Regions from separate parts of the Massilia consociata genome, predicted to be linked through region 1. Evidence: riboswitches for the same ligand, from Rfam matches in the RefSeq annotation. Region 1 holds a riboswitch; each other region holds the start of a gene.
The links. A riboswitch is a leader RNA that binds a small molecule or an ion and turns the genes downstream of it on or off. The one in region 1 is predicted to bind cobalamin.
Positions count from the first base shown of each region.

Region 2: another riboswitch for cobalamin. It lies ahead of ACFFJK_RS21995 (TonB-dependent receptor domain-containing protein); the one in region 1 lies ahead of ACFFJK_RS02780 (TonB-dependent receptor family protein).
Region 3: another riboswitch for cobalamin. It lies ahead of ACFFJK_RS11940 (cobaltochelatase subunit CobN); the one in region 1 lies ahead of ACFFJK_RS02780 (TonB-dependent receptor family protein).

Region 1 covers NZ_JBHLWP010000003.1:256,325-261,583, reverse strand. The annotation lists gene ACFFJK_RS02785 (cobalamin-binding protein) at 1-329, opposite strand, end outside; gene ACFFJK_RS02780 (TonB-dependent receptor family protein) at 348-2,342, opposite strand; cobalamin riboswitch at 2,423-2,661, opposite strand; gene ACFFJK_RS02775 (DODA-type extradiol aromatic ring-opening family dioxygenase) at 2,781-3,575, shown strand; gene ylqF (ribosome biogenesis GTPase YlqF) at 3,707-4,654, opposite strand; gene ACFFJK_RS02765 (hypothetical protein) at 4,856-4,999, shown strand; gene ACFFJK_RS02760 (hypothetical protein) at 5,004-5,259, opposite strand, start outside.
Region 2 covers NZ_JBHLWP010000031.1:1,274-6,532, reverse strand. The annotation lists gene ACFFJK_RS22005 (ABC transporter ATP-binding protein) at 1-525, opposite strand, end outside; gene ACFFJK_RS22000 (FecCD family ABC transporter permease) at 527-1,564, opposite strand; gene ACFFJK_RS21995 (TonB-dependent receptor domain-containing protein) at 1,591-3,432, opposite strand; cobalamin riboswitch at 3,503-3,729, opposite strand; gene ACFFJK_RS21990 (histidine phosphatase family protein) at 3,762-4,304, opposite strand; gene ACFFJK_RS21985 (adenosylcobinamide-GDP ribazoletransferase) at 4,307-5,086, opposite strand; gene cobT (nicotinate-nucleotide--dimethylbenzimidazole phosphoribosyltransferase) at 5,089-5,259, opposite strand, start outside.
Region 3 covers NZ_JBHLWP010000011.1:190,130-195,388, forward strand. The annotation lists gene ppc (phosphoenolpyruvate carboxylase) at 1-1,471, shown strand, start outside; cobalamin riboswitch at 1,541-1,757, shown strand; gene ACFFJK_RS11940 (cobaltochelatase subunit CobN) at 2,031-5,259, shown strand, end outside.

The sequences.
Region 1 (5,259 bases):
GCGATCTGGCGCGCCGTGTTCCCGGTATGCCAGACCACGATCAGGTCCGGTTTCAGGGACAGCACGCGCTCCATGTCGATCTGGCTGTTGCTGCCGATGAGCGGGATCTTCCTTGCCGCCTCCGGGTAGTCGCTGTAGTTCATGGCGCCCACGACGCGCGCGCCGCCGCCGGCCGCGAACAGCAGCTCGGTGGCGTGCGGCGCCATCGAGATGACGCGTTGCGCCGGCTGCCCCACCGTGACGCGGCGGCCGGCGTCGTCCACCACCGTCACGGCGGCCTCGGCGCCCAGCGCCGCCAGGGCCAGCAGCGCGGGGACGAGTCGATTCAAGGCACCCATCGTGGTTTGTTAGAAGTCGTAGCGCAACGACAGCTTCAGCTGGCGGCCGTCGCTCGGGTAGATGCCCGAACGGCAGGCGAAGGCGTTGCTGTAGTACTGGCGGTCGGCCAGGTTGAGTACCGTCGCCGCCACTTCCCATGCCCCCACGCGGTACGCATAGCGCGCGTCCACGGTGGTAAACGACGGGATGCGGGCATTGCAGCTGTTGGCGAAATCGTCGCCGTAGCGCTGGCGGTCGGCCCACTGGGCGCCGATGTCGGCGCTGTGGCCGCCGGCGGGAGCCCAGGCCAGGCGCGCGGTCACGACGTTCTTCGGCACCAGGACCATCTCGCGGCCGGCATTCGGGCCGCCGGTGAACTCGGCTTGCACGTGCTGCCACTGGCCGGTCAGGCGCCAGTCGCGGGCGAAGACCAGCTGCCCTTCCACTTCCACGCCCTGGCGGTGGGTCGGGTCGAGGTTGGTGTTCGCGCCCCAGCGGCCGTAAAGGGTCGGATCGTAGAAGATCTCGTTGCTCAGGCGGTGGCGGAACAGGCGCGCGCCGAGCTGGCGTGCGCTGTTGCCGAAGCTGGCGCCCAGCTCGATGTCGCGCGAGGTCTGCGGGGCCAGGACTTCGGGACCGGAACGCACGCTGTTCTCGTCGACGTTGGCGATGCGGTAGCTGCGCCCGAGCTTGGCGAACACGGTCAGCTGCGGCAGCACGTCGATGCTGCCTTCGAGCGACCAGGCGTTGACCGACTGGTCGCGCCGCTCGTTCGCTACCGGCGGGAAGCCCAGCGGGTCCGAATAGTTCTTCTCGAATTTCTCGTGGCGCGCGCCGACGGCCAGGCGCGCATTGTGCGGCGCCGACCACTGGATCTCGTCGCGCAGGTAGAAGGCGGTCGAATCCTGCTGCGCGTCGCCCAGCGAGAAATCGGACGTGGTCTGGCGGTTCCAGCGCATCAGGTCGACGCCGGCCACCAGCTCGTTGCGCTTGTCGCCGAGCGCGGCGATGTGGCGCAGGCGCGGCGAGAACTGGGTCTGGTCGGCGTCGTAGCGTGACCTTGATGCGATCCTGGCGCCGTTGCTCGTGTAGTAGTAGTAGTTCGCTTCCACCTCGCGTTCGCGATGCGACAGCTCGGCGGCCAGTTCCAGGCTGCCGATGCGGTGTTCGAGCGAAGCGGTGACGCGGTCGGTGTCGATGCTGCCGAAGTCGTCCGGCGTGACCGTCTGGCGCGGATTGTCCAGGAACTGGGCTTCCGTCAGCGATCCCGGGAAGCGCGCATCCTGGCGCGAGCGCTCCACACGCAGGCCGACGCGGCCGGCGCCATAGTTCCACTGCACGCCGCCGCTGGCGGTCTCCTGCTCGAATGCGCTGTTTTTGCGGTAGTTGTCGGTCTTGCGCCTGGCCACGGCCACGTCCAGCGACACCGGGCCGGCGCCATAGGCCAGCGAGCCGCGCAGGTCGCGCGCGTCGAAGCGGCCTGCTTCCGCGAACAGCGAGCCGTGGGCACCGGGGCGGGCGCCCTTGCGGGTAATGATGTTGATGACGCCGCCGGTGGCGCCTTCGCCGTACAGCACGCTGCTGCCGCCGCGCTGGATCTCGATGCGCTCGACGGTATCGACCGGGATGCTGGACAGGACGGCGTTGGTCAGCTCGTTCTCGTTCAGGCGCACGCCGTCGACCAGGATCACCACGTTCTGCGCGCTGTTCGAGCCGAAGCCGCGCAGGTCGAGCGCGAAGTCGGGCGAGGCGTCCAGGCTCTGGCGCCCGAACACGCCGCCGATCTTGCGGATCGCGGCATTGACGTCGGTGGCGCCGGCGCGGCGGATCTCGTCCGCGGTGATGACGGTGGCGCCGATCGGCGCGGCGCTCGGCTGGGCCGGGAAACGCGCCCCGGTGATGACGATCGAGGGCACGGCTTCCTGCGCGAGGGCGTTGGCGGCGAGGATGGACAGGGAAAAAGCACAGGCCAGCGCGAGCGGCTTGAAGGCCGGCGCGCTGCGCGGTACGGCAGCAAAATTCATGTTGGATGTTCTCGGTAAAAGCACCGGCCTGCGTCCCCGCACACCGGAGTCAACGGAAGCCGCCCAAGGCCCATGCCTGCGGCGCTTCCACCTGTCTGGCCGGTATCCGGGCTCGCAAGACCGACCGCCTCACCTTCCTATGCGATGCACAGTGGTTGTCGAGGCGGCCTGTCGCCCCAGGAAACCCTGCGCGGCGACGCTTGTTGACCGTTGCGGGGGCAGCACATCCCGGCGCCGGCGCGTTGCGCGGACACCTCGTGTTTCCCGTTTAACTGCACGCGCGGATTGCGCATGCGGGCACCAGAACGCGGCGATTATAACCTGACAAGCCGTCGCGGTTTGTTTCGCCGCTTGCAGGCGGGCCTGGTGGAGCCCGCGCCGGCGCCGCCGCGTTCGATCGGCTACCATGGGTGCTTCGACTGAACACCCGGAGCACCCATGACGCTTCCCACCTACTTCGTGTCCCACGGCGGCGGTCCCTGGCCGTGGATGAAGGACCAGTACGGCCGCGCCTACGACAAGCTGGAAGCCTCGCTGCAGGCGATGCGACGCGACGCGGGAGACCGGGTGCGCGCGGTGCTGGTCGTCACCAGCCACTGGGAGACGCCCGGCTTCATGCTGTCGTCGGGAACGGCGCCCGGCATGATCTACGACTACGGCGGCTTCCCGCCGCATACCTACCAGGTCAGGTACCCGGCGCCGGGCGAGCCGGCGCTGGCGCAGCAGGCGGCCGCGCTGTTGAGCACCGCCGGCCATCCGGCCGGGCTGGACCCGGCGCGCGGCTTCGACCACGGGACCTTCTCGATGCTGTATCCGGTCTATCCGGAAGCCGCGATGCCGGTGGTGCAGCTGTCGCTGCGGCGCGACCTCGACCCGCTGGGCCACATCGAGGCCGGCCGTGCGCTGGCGCCGCTGCGGGACGATGGCGTACTGCTCATCGGCAGCGGGCTGTCGTACCACAACCTGCGCCAGTTCGGTCCCTCCGGGGCGGCGGCATCGAAGGCGTTCGACGGATGGCTGCAGCAGGCGCTGGCCTTGCCGCCGCAGGAGCGCACTGCCGCGCTGCTGGGCTGGCTTGACGCGCCGATGGCGCGGGCAGCGCATCCGCGCGAGGAACACCTGATTCCACTGATGGTGGCGCTGGGCGCCGCCGAGCGGGAGCCGGCGGCCTGCGTGTATCACGAGGAGGATTTTTTCGGGAGCCTGACGGTGTCGAGCTTCCGGTTCGGGTGAAGCGAGTGGCCTGCTCATCAGGTCGCAGGGTGGCCGCCTGGCGGCCGCGCGCTCAAATGACGCTTGCATCGCGAGGACGCATCATCTGCCTGGACGCGCGCACGGCATAGCCGTCCACCCTACAAAAAACCTCAGGTGCCGCGCTTGCCGCGCGCCGCTTCCTCGGCCTTGGCGGCAGCCTTCTCTTCGGCGATGCGCGCCTTCTCCGCCATCTCGGCCGCATGCCTGGCCAGGGCCGCGGCGCGGGTCGCGGGCGTCTCCAGGCTGATGCGTCCCAGCGCGCCGGTGCGGTAGTCGTGCAGCAGCACGTGCGCCGCCTTTTCGTAGTCGAACTCCCCGCCGCGCACGCGGAAGCCGCGCCGCTGCGCGACGTTCTCGATCACGGCGATGCCGTCCAGGCCCTCGGTCTTGAAGCCGTAGCGCGCCGTGAGCAGCTGCGGGTAACGCTCCAGCAGCAGGTTGGCCAGGAATTCCGCCACCTCTTCCTCGATCAGCGCATTCGAGCCGACCGCGTGGCTGGCGGCCAGCATCAGGCCGTCGCTCGCCATCGCGATCTTCGGCCACAGCATGCCCGGGGTGTCGACCAGCACGATGTGCTTGCCGAGGTAGAGCTTCTGCTGGGTCTTGGTGACGGCCGGCTCGTCGCCCACCTTCGCCACGCGCTTCTTCAGCAGCGCGTTCATCAGGGTGGATTTGCCGACGTTCGGGATCCCCATGATCATGATGCGCAGTGGCTTGGTCGGCACACCGCGGTGCGGCGCCAGCGACTGGCACAACTCCGGAATGCGCGCGACATCAAGCGGCTTCTTGGTCGTCATCGGGTAGGCGGTCACGCCTTCCTGGGCGTCATAGAAGGCTTTCCATGCCGCGGTGGCGGCCGGGTCGGCCAGGTCGATCTTGTTCAGGATTTTCAGGCAGGGACGCTGGCGGAACTTGCGCAGTTCCTCGACCAGCGGGTTGCAACTGGCCTCGGGCAGGCGGGCGTCGAGGACTTCGATCACCAGATCGGTGTTCTCCATCTGCTCGGCGGCTTCCTTCTTGGCCGCGTTCATGTGCCCCGGGAACCATTGAATGGACATGCTGTGCTTTCGTAATCTTCGGTCAGGGCGCTATTTTACGCTGCCCCCGCGGCATGCAAGCAACAGACCGGGCAAAGCCGGCCTGTTGAAGCGGCCTGTAGCTACTCTTTACGCTGGCCTGTTGATCCACTACAACGTTATCGCCATCCGGCGGCGCACACTGGTGACTTTCATGTGTCTGCTGCAATCAGGAGTATCACCATGCAACACCGTACCAAGAAGTCGCCCAAGGCTGCGAAATTTCCACCAAGGAACTCCCTGATCCGCTGGTGTACGTTCGGCATGCTGTGCGCCATGGTCGGCGGCGCCTGCTTCGTCGACCGCTTCCCTCTGCTGCCGGTCTAGCGGTCTAGCGCTCCGGCGCTGCGCAGGCGCTCGGCGGCAGCGGCTGGGCCGGATCGAAGGCGGCCAGCTGCGCACGCGCGGCATGGCGGTCCTTCGCGTACTCGGTGAGGTAGCGCGTCCGTTCCTCGCTCTGCCATTCGGCGTCCGACACGCCCTTCATGCTCTGCGTGCGGCTGGCGAACACCTGCCCTTCCAGCCGCGGCAGCAGCAGGCGGTCCGGGTCCACGTTCTCGCGCAGCAGGTAGCCGTCGACGTCGCGC
Region 2 (5,259 bases), on a different contig from region 1:
GCTCACCTGGTGCGCCAGGTCGAGCGCGTTGGCCGGCTCGTCCAGCAGCAGGAGCGGGGTCTCCTGGGCCAGCAGGGCGGCGATCGCCACGCGCTGGCGCTCGCCACCGGACAGCGTGCGCACATCGCGGCCCGCCAGGTCGGCCACTTCCATCGCTTCGAGGGCACTCATCGCCGCCTGGTGGTCGTCGCTGCCTTCCCAGTAGCGGTTGGCGTGGTAGGGATGGCGCGCAGACAGGACGGTTTCGATCACGCTGTAGGCAAAGGCATCGTGGCGCGACTGCGCCAGGAAGGCGCGTTCGCGCGCCAGTTCGTCCGGCGCCCACGTGTCGAGGGCGCGGCCGCGCACGAGGACGGCGCCGCCGCTCGGCCGGTGCAGTCCGGCCAGCGTGCGCATCAGGGTGCTCTTGCCGGCGCCGTTGCGGCCGATGATGCTCCAGCATTCGCCGGGACGGGCCGCCCAGTCGAGCTGGCGTACCAGCGTGCGTCCGGCGATGTTCAGGTCGAGTCGTTCGGTCTGGATCATGTCACCTCCGCAGGCGGTGCAGCTGGTAGAGGAATACCGGAGCGCCGATGATGGCGGTGATCGCCCCGACCGGCAGCTGCTGCGGCGCGATGACGGTGCGGGCCAGGGTGTCACACAGCACCAGGAAGCTGCCGCCGGCCAGCACCGCCGCCGGAATCAGCACCCGGTGGTCGGGGCCAAAGGCGAAGCGGCAGGCATGCGGGACGATCAGGCCGACAAAGCCGACCGAGCCGGCGCTGGTCACCGCGCTGGCAGTGAGCACGCCGGACACAAAAAACAGGCCCTTGCGCAGGCTGCCGACGCGGATGCCGAGCGTGGCGGCGCTTTCCGCATGCAGTGCGACCACGTTCATGGCGCGGGCATTGCGCAAGGCATACAGCAGGGCGGCGCCGAGCACCAGCCACGGCGCCAAGCGCAGCGGTGCGCCGGCCAGGTCGCCGATCATCCAGAAGATCATGCTGCGCAAGCGTCCTTCCGGTGCGATCGAGAGCATCAGCGTCACCAGGGCCATGCAGGCGGACGACAGGATCACGCCGGTGAGCAGCAGCATCGAAGTGCCGCCCTCGGCCGCCAGCCCGCCGCGCAGGTCGCGCCGGGCCAGCAGGTAGAGCAACATCGAAACCGCCACCGCCCCGCCGAGCGCAGCCATGTCCACCACGATGGATGCCGCCATGAGCAGCAGCGCGAGCAGGGCGCCGACCGAGGCGCCGGCCGAGATGCCCAGTACGTACGGGTCGGCAAGCGGATTGCGCAGGAGCGCCTGCATCATCACGCCGGCCAGGGCGAGCGCGCCACCGGTGACGAAGGCCGTCAGCGCACGGCTGGCACGCAGCTCGATCAGCGATGCGGCGAGCGTACCGGCTTCGCCCTGCGCCAGCCGGCGCAGCGCATCCGGCACGTCGGCCAGCGGCACCGCGATCGATCCGGTCATCCCGGCGAACAGCAGGCTTGCGACGGCGCACAGCAGCAGCGTGCCGATGACGAGCAGGGCGCGCTGGCGCGGAGGATGGATCCAGACCGGAAGGGCAGGGTGATGCATGCGTCTCCTTGTTGCGTTGCGCGCGGTCAGCGAAGGCCGTAGCGCAGGGCGGCGAACCAGGTGCGTCCGCTCGTCCCGTAATTGCGCGCCAGTTCGTACTGTTTGTCGGCGGCGTTGTTGACACGGACCAGCAGCGACACGTCGGGCGTGACCTGCCAGCTAGTGTACAGGTTGAGCAGGCCGTAGCCGCCCAGGCGGCGCTGGTTGGCGGCGTCGTCGAAGCGTTCGCCGGACAGCAGCAGTTCCGCACCGGCCTTCACGGTACCCACGGTGTAATCGGCCATGAAGCTGGCGTGTTTCCTTGCGCGGCGCGCCAGTTGCCTGCCGGTCGTCTCGTCCTTCGGGTCCTGCCAGTCCAGGCTGCCGCGCAGGCTGATGCCGGCCATGCGCGTCTCGGCCGACAGGCTCAGGCCTTCGAGGGTGGCCTGGTTGACGTTATACGCACAGCTGCCGGTGCGGCCCGGGCATGGGTTGGCGTTGACGATCATGTCCGTGAGGCGGTTGCGGAAAACCGTGGCGTCGAACTGCACCGGGCCGGCGTCGTAGCGCAGCCCGGCTTCATGGTTGCGGCCTTTCTCGGGCCGGTTGGTGGGCAAGCCATAGCCCGGGAAGTACAGTTCGTTGAAGGTGGGGGCGCGGAAGCTGGTGCCGACACTGGCGGTGGCGCGCCAGCCGTTGCCGAAGTTGTAGCCGTAGCCGGCGGCGCCGGTATTCTTGTTGCCGTAGACCGAACGGTCGTGGCGGGCGCTGACATCGACCAGGTGGCTGCCGCGCCTGGCCGAGTAGGCGGCCGCGTACGCATTGGTGATGCGGGCACGCGTCAGCGCCGCGCTGGAGCTCGACGCGACGTCTTCCTTGCGGTGGGCGTAGAGCACCTGCAAGGTATCGGGGCCGAGGGCAATGGTGTTCTGCCAGGTCAGTTCATCCTGCTGCGTATCGATCTGGCTGGCGCCGGAGGCGGCGGCGCTGGTGAAGCTGCCCAGCTTGTCGTCGGAGCGTGCGTACTGCACCGTGCTGCGCCAGTTGGGCAGGAATTGGCTGCTGACGTAGACGGCGGCGGTGTTCAAATCCTGTTCGTTGTGCACGTCGTAGGGGCCGGGGCCGCTGTCGTACTGCGCGCGCAGGTCGCTGTGCAGGAACTGGGCGCCGACCTCATGGCCCGGGGCCAGGGCGAGCGACAGCTGGCCGTTGGCGTTGCGGCGGCGGTAGCCGTCCTTGTCCGGGTTGTAGCCGAAAGCGCCCGGACGCGTGGCGGAGAAGCCGTCCGATTCTTCGTGGCCGGCGCTGAAGACATAGCGCACGCCGCTGCCTGCGCCATGCACGCTGGCGTCGAGCTGGCGCGTTGCGTTGCTGCCTAGGCCTGCCGAGGCGCCGAGGGCCGGGCCGCCTTCGCCCTTGCGCGTGAAGATCTGGATCACGCCGCCGATCGCATCGGCGCCGTACAGGGTACTGAGCGGGCCGTAGACGATCTCGATGCGCTCGATGGTCCCGAGCGGTACGGCGTTCCATGCGGCGGCCCCGCTGGTGGCCGAGCCGATGCGCACGCCGTCGAGCAGGACCACGACCTGGTTGCTGTTGGCGCCGCGCAGGTACACGCTGGTGGAGGCGCCGGCGCTGCCATTGCGGGCGATCTCGATGCCACGCTGGCGCTGCAGCACGTCGGCCACCGAGCCGGCGCCGGAGCGGGAGATTTCCTCGGCATGAATGACGGTGGTGTCGGCGATGACATCAAGCGCACGCTGGGGCATGCGGTTGGCGGTCACGAGCACCGTATCGGCGGATTGGGCAAAGGCGGACGAAACGAAAGACGACAGGACGGCGAGTGCGAGCGCAGGCGCGGCCGCTTGCCGTGTTACAGGAAGGTTCATGAACAGTTTTCACATCAAGGACAACCAGCCGACGTCCCCGTCAGCCAGATTGAACAGAAGCGCCTTGTTGGCACGCTTCCACCTTTTGGCCGGTATCCGGGCTGGCAAGTGTGGCCGTCGGACCTTCCCATGCGAAGCGCACAGTGGTCGTGGAAGACGGTTTGCCGCATCATCCTTCAATGCGGTACTTGCTTACCGTTGCGGGGGCAGCACACGTTGGCCTATGTAGGGCTTCGTGTTTCCCGTTTAACTGCGCCTGTGGACACAGGCGCGAGCACCAAAACGGCGCCATTATACGGTAGAGACGCGCGTTCGGTGTCGCGGCATTGTCATTCTTTCAGCTCGATGACTTCACCGTACGCGATACGGTGCGGGCTTGATGCGGCACGTAGCGCGGCCTGTTCAAGGGTTCCACCGGCATGGAGCGCCGCCATGATCCGGATGGTGCCGGCGTGGCAGACGAGGAGGGCGCCGGCATGGCCGGAGCGCAGCAGTTCATCGCGGAAGGCGGCGACGCGCCGTGCGACATCGAGCACGTTTTCGCCGCCGCCCGGACGGTAATGGAGGAGGTCGGCCGTCCAGGCGTCGACGTCGGCGCGCGGTATCTCGCTCCATGGACGCATCTCCCAGGCGCCGAAGTCCATCTCGGCCAGGCGGGCATCGCGTTCGACCGGTGGGCCGAGCTGCGCAGCCAGGCCGGTGCACCGTTCGAGCGGGCTGGCAAAGACAGGCAGCTCGCCGGGCAGGCCCGCCGCGCGCAGGCTTGCCGCAACCTGTGCGGTGGCCGTGGCGGATACGCTGAGATCGGTCCTGCCATAGCAGATGCCGGGACCAACATCGGGTTGCGGATGGCGGACGAGGCAGAGCCGCATGCTTACGCCAACGCACCGTGGCCGAGCGTTGCCAGGACCGCCACGTAGATCGCCACTTCGGACAGCTGCTGCACGGCGCCGAGGCAGTCGCCGGTATAGCCACCGAGGCGCACGCTGAACTTGTGGGCAAGCCACCACGCGGAGATGGCGCAGGCCAGCAGTGCGGCGGCGAGGCTGGACAGGCCGAGCGCCCCGCTTGCGGCCAGCACGCTTACCGTGAGCGCGACCGTGAGCGCGGCGATCCCGAATTCCATCGTGCTCATGCGCTGGGCCAGCGGTTTCGCTTTACCCTCGGCACGCACGTACTCCATGCGCCAGATGAGCGAGGTCGCCGCAAGTCGCGACATTGGATGGGCAAGCAGCAGGGCGGCGATGGCGCCAGCGGGCGGCAGCATGGCGAGCGCGGTGATCTTCGCTCCCAGCATGCATACCACGCCGATCGCGCCGTATGCGCCCACGCGCGAATCCTTCATGATCTCGAGCACGCGTTCACGCGTCATGCCACCGCCGAGGCCATCGCAGGTATCCGCGAAGCCGTCTTCGTGGAAGGCCCCGGTGGCGTAGATCGTGGCGGCGGTGGACAGTACGGCCGCGACGGGTACCGGCAGGACCGTTGCGGCAGCCGCGTAGACCGCGGCGCCGATCATGCCGACCACGAGGCCGACGAGCGGAAAGTAGCGCGAGGCGTGGTGCAGCCAGTCCGCCTCGAAGCCGACCCAGCGCGGGATCGGCAGGCGGGTGAAGAACTGGACCGCAATGAAGAACAGGCGCAGCTGGTGCATGCTTATTCGGACGCCGTGCTGACCTGGGCCGAGGCGAAGGTCGCCATCTCGCCCAGGAAGTTTGCCGCCGCATGCAGCAGCGGCAGGGCGAGCGCGCTGCCGGTGCCTTCGCCCAGGCGCAGGCCGAGGTGCAGCAGGGGTTGCGCGCCCAGCGCCTCGAGCATCAGACGGTG
Region 3 (5,259 bases), on a different contig from region 1:
CGAAGAGCGCAAGGTGGCACTGCTGCTGGCCGAACTGGCCCAGCCGCGCCCCCTGTACTCCCCGTACGAGAGCTATTCGGAGGAGACCAATTCCGAGCTGGCCATCCTGCGCACGGCGCGCGACATCCGCCTGCGCTACGGCAGCCGCGCGATCCGCAACTACATCATCTCGCACACCGAGACCGTCTCCGACCTGCTCGAAGTGCTGCTGCTGCAGAAGGAGACCGGCCTGATGCGCGTCGCGCATGGCGGCGCGGGCGTCACCAGCGAGGTGATGGTGATCCCGCTGTTCGAGACCATCCCCGACCTGCAGAGGGCAGCCGGCATCATGGACGAATGGATGTCGCTGCCTCTGGTGGCGAGCGTCATCGAGAAACAGGGCCGGCTGCAGGAAGTCATGCTCGGCTACTCGGATTCGAACAAGGACGGCGGCTTCCTCACCTCGAACTGGGAACTGTACCAGGCTGAGCTGAAGCTGGTCGACGTGTTCGCCGCCAAGGGCGTCAAGCTGCGCCTGTTCCACGGCCGCGGCGGCACCGTGGGCCGCGGCGGCGGCCCGAGCTACGACGCGATCCGCGCCCAGCCGCGCGGCACCGTCAACGGCCAGATCCGCCTGACCGAACAGGGCGAGATCATCGCCTCGAAGTTCTCGAATCCCGAACTCGGCCGGCGCAACCTGGAGCTGCTGGTGGCCGCGACGCTGGAAGCAAGCCTGAGCCCGCAGGCGGACGACGCCGGCAACGGCGCGACGGGAGGCGACCTGGCGCGCTACGAAACCGTGATGGCCGAACTGTCCGCGCGCGCCTACAAGGCCTACCGCAACCTCGTGTACGAGACCCCGGGCTTCACCGACTACTTCTTTGCCGCTACGCCGATCGCCGAGATCGCGGAACTGAACATCGGCTCGCGCCCGGCTTCGCGCAAGTCGACGCGCCGCATCGAAGACCTGCGGGCGATTCCCTGGGGCTTCTCGTGGGGCCAGTGCCGCCTGCTGCTGCCGGGCTGGTTCGGCTTCGGCGCCGCGGTCAGCGGCTGGCTGGCGGACGGCGACCGCGAGGAAAGGATGGCGCTGCTGCGTGCGATGTACCGCGACTGGCCGTTCTTCGCGACCCTGCTGTCGAACATGGACATGGTGCTGGCCAAGACCGACCTCGCGATCGCCTCGCGCTACGCCGGACTGGTGGCGGACGTGGAACTGCGCGAGCGGATCTTCCGCCGCATCACGGCCGAGTACGGAGAAACGCTGCGTTGCCTGGAAGCGGTCACCGGCGTCACCGAACGCCTGGCCGGCAACCCGCTGCTGGCACGCTCGATCCAGAACCGCTTCCCCTACCTCGATCCGCTGAACCACCTGCAGGTCGAACTGATCCACCGCCGCCGCAAGCTGGGCGACAACGTGGATCCGCGCGTGCACCGGGGCATCCACCTGTCCATCAACGGGGTGGCGGCGGGCCTGCGCAATACGGGCTGAACGCGGTCCGCATAGCGGGAACGACCCACGACAAAGATGTCGTGACAACAACTCGGCCGGACGGTACAATCCGGCCGTTACGCGATTGGTGCCTTCCTGCAGGTCTGCAGGAGGGTGAAACGGGAAGCCGGTGACGCGCGGGATAGCCATCCCCGCCAGTCCGGCGCAGCCCCCGCTGCTGTAAGCCTGACGACGCTGGCCGGACGCCACTGTGCATCGCACGGGAAGGCAGGGCCAGCGAAGGAAGAAGGCGAGCCAGAAGACCGGCCAGTCACGATGCACTTTGCAATGCCCGGGGTGTGGCATTGCCGGTTGGCTGTCCCTCGTTTTCCTTCGGTCCGGGTCATGACACCGTCCAGTGCGCGCGGCTTTCGTGCGCCCTGGATGCGCACGGCTTTTCCATGGAGCACAGGGCCTGCCTGGTTTTCATGCGCGCCCTGCGTGCTTCACTGGTCGACCCGAACTGAGCGCCCGTACCTTCGTCCGCGCCTGCCTCCTCGCAGCGCTGCTGTGTCTCCTACCCACCCTGCCCGTTCGCGCCGGCACCCTGCTTGCCATCGTGACCGAACGTGCGGCGCCAACCGCCGTCGAAGCAGCCCATCGCCACCTGGCGCGGCATCCGGAAGACCGCATCCTGCTGCGCACTCCGGCCCAGCTCATGGCGGCCAGCGGCGGCGACGTCGCACGCTGGATCCGGGGTGCCGACAGCGTACTGGCGGTCTCGGTGTTCGGCGACCCGGCGCGGCGCCTGAAGGACGCCCTGGCAAGCCACGCCCGCCCGGGCACCGAGGTCCTGGCCTTCAATGGCGAAGCCACGCTCAGCCTCATGACGCGCGGCCGCCACGGCAGCCTGGCAGGCTTTCCGCCCGAAACCCTGCGCCAGCTGTCGAACGAGACGCCGCCGGAGGCGGCCCTGCGCGCCGCCGCGGCGCATCCGGCGGCAAGCCGCTGGCTGGCCGCGCGGCGCCTGTGGCAAGGAAGCGGGATGGACAATACGGCGGCCCTGTTCGCCCACCTGCTCGCACCGGCGACGCCGCTGGCGGCGCCGCGCCCGGAGCCCGCGCTGCGCCTGCGCGCCGGGCAGCGCGAACTGGCCGACGACGCGGCCTGGGGCCGCGCCGCCGAGCTCGGGTTGGCGGACAAACCCACCGTCGTGGTGCTCGACCTGGCCAACATGGACGGCATCGTGCCGGACGCACTGTGCCGCCACATCGAACGGCAGGGCCAGCCCTGCGTGCAGGTCCTGAGCCGCTGGGGCGGCGCCTCGCGCGAGGCGCTGGAACGCCTGCCCGAGCTGATCGCACCGGCGCGTCCGGCTGCGCTGGTGGTGCTGCAGGACTTCGTGGTCGGCGCGGCCGAGGGCCGCGAGGCGGTGGAGGCGGCGTTCCAGCGCCTCGACGTGCCGGTGTTCAAGGCCATCCGCATGCTCGATCGCAGCGCCATGCAGTGGCGCCTGTCGCCGGACGGCCTGGCCCCGGACTCGGTGCAGTACCGCGTCGCCCTGCCCGAACTGCAGGGCATCGGCCAACCCGTCGCCGTGGCCGCGCTGGGCCAGGCCCGGCACGATCCGAAGACCGGACTCGAGCATCGTCCGCCGGTGGTGCTCGATGCGGAAGCGGGCCGCCTCGCCGCACGCGTGCAGCGCTGGCTGGCCCTGCGCGCCAAGCCCAATCGCGACAAGCGCATCGCCCTCATCTACTACAACCACCCGCCGGGCCGACAGAACATCGGCGCCGACAACCTCGACGTGCCGGCATCGCTGTTCGACATGCTGCATGCACTCAAGGCCGCCGGCTATACGGTCGGCGACCTGCCCGCCTCGCCCGAGGCGCTGCTGGAACGGATCATGGCGCACGGCGTCAACCTGCCCGAAGACCGCGCCGCCCTGCGCGAACTCGCACCGGCGGTCAACGGCGTGGCCGCCGGGGACTACCAGCGCTGGTTCGCCACGCTCCCGCCGCGCGTGCAGGGGGAAATGACAGGCGGCCTGCTCGGCCGCCTGCACGCCGACGTGCTCGACGCCGAAGCCGGCGGCGAGCAGGTGCTGGGTCGCAAGCGCGCAGAGGTCGTCATCGCGGAGCTGCAGCACCTGGTCGAAGGCGCCGACCACCCGCGCCGCGAAGACGCGCTGCGAGACCTCGCAAGCCTGAAACAGGGCTATCTCGCCTGCCTCGGCGATCGCCCCTCGCGCCGCTGCGCTACCCTGGCTGCGCTGCAGCGGCGCCTGGTCCGTTTCGGCATCGAAGGCATGCGCGGCTGGGGCCCCGCTCCCGGCAAGGTGATGGTCGACAGCGGCAAGCTGCTGGTGCCGGGCCTGGTGTTCGGCAACGTCTTCATCGGGCCCCAACCGCCGCGCGGCTGGGAAGTGGACGAGGAGCTCCTGCACGCAAACACCAGCATCACGCCGCCGCACCAGTACCTCGCTTTCTACCATTGGGTGCGCGACCGCTTCCGGGCCGACGCCCTGGTCCATGTCGGGCGTCACTCGACCTATGAATTCTTGCCCGGCAAAGCCGTCGGGCTGGCCGCCGACGACTACCCGAGCCTGATCGCAGGCGACCTGCCGGGCATCTATCCCTACATCGTCGACGGCGTCGGCGAAGGCACGCAGGCCAAGCGGCGCGGCCTGGCCGTGATGGTCGACCACCTGACCCCGCCGCTGGCCGCGACCCCGTTGTACGACGAACTGCTGTCGCTGCGCCAGGTGGTCGAAAGCTTCGAGGCCGCCGGCTCGGAGTCGCTCAAGGCGCAGGCAGCAAGCCTGATGCGCGAACGGGTGGCGCAGCTGAACCTGCGCGCCGAGCTCGAAGCCTCGATGGCCGACGTGCTGAAGGTGCGCGGCATCGGTTTCGACGCGGCCGAGGACGACCTGCTCGCGCACGAGATCGGCCACTTCCTGACCAAGCTGCAGGAGAAATTCATGCCCCATGGCCTGCACGTGTTCGGCCGGCCGTGGGAGCGCAAGTCGCTCGACCTGATGCTGGACTCGATGCGCCAGGGCGGCACCGTCGATGCGGACATCGAGCGCAAGCTGGCCGCGTCGCCGGCGCTGGAGATGCGCGCCTTGCTGGCGGGCCTGGAAGGGCGCTACATCGAGCCGGGCAAGGGCAACGACCCGCTGCGCTCCCCGGAAGCCCTGCCGACCGGGCGCAACTTCCATGCGGTCGACGGCGACATCCTGCCGACCCGCCTCGGCTACGGGCTGGGCGAGCGCCTGGCCGCCCAGGCTGCCGATCGTCCCTCCACCGTGGACGACGGGGCGGGCAGCGAGGGCATCATCCTGTGGGCCTCGGACGCGGTGCGCGACGAAGGCGTGATGGTGGCCTTCGCACTGGCGATGATGGGCGCCGAGCCGGTATGGAATGCGCGCGGCGTCGTCACCGACGTGCGGCTCAAGCCGGATGCCGTGCGGCGCGACGCGATCGTCACCACCTCCGGCCTGTTCCGCGACCTGTACCCGAACCTGATCCGCCTGATCGACCGTGCCGGCCGGATGGCGCTGGCCGCGTCCGCCGCCACGCTGGCCGAACGGGAACCCGGGCTGCACGAAGCCCTGCAGGCGGCACTGGCGCCCTTGCCGGGCGGCGGCGCATGGGGGCGCGAGCCGCTCGAACGCAACCGCGTGGCGCGCGAATGGCTGGCGCGCACGCAAGCCCTGCAGGGCGGCGGCATGCCGCTTGCCCAGGCCGGCCACGCAGCCGTGCAGCGCGTGTTCGGCGATGCTCCCGGCGCGTATGGCACGGGCGTCAACCGCCTGACCGAGCGCTCGGGCGCATGGCGCGAGCGCG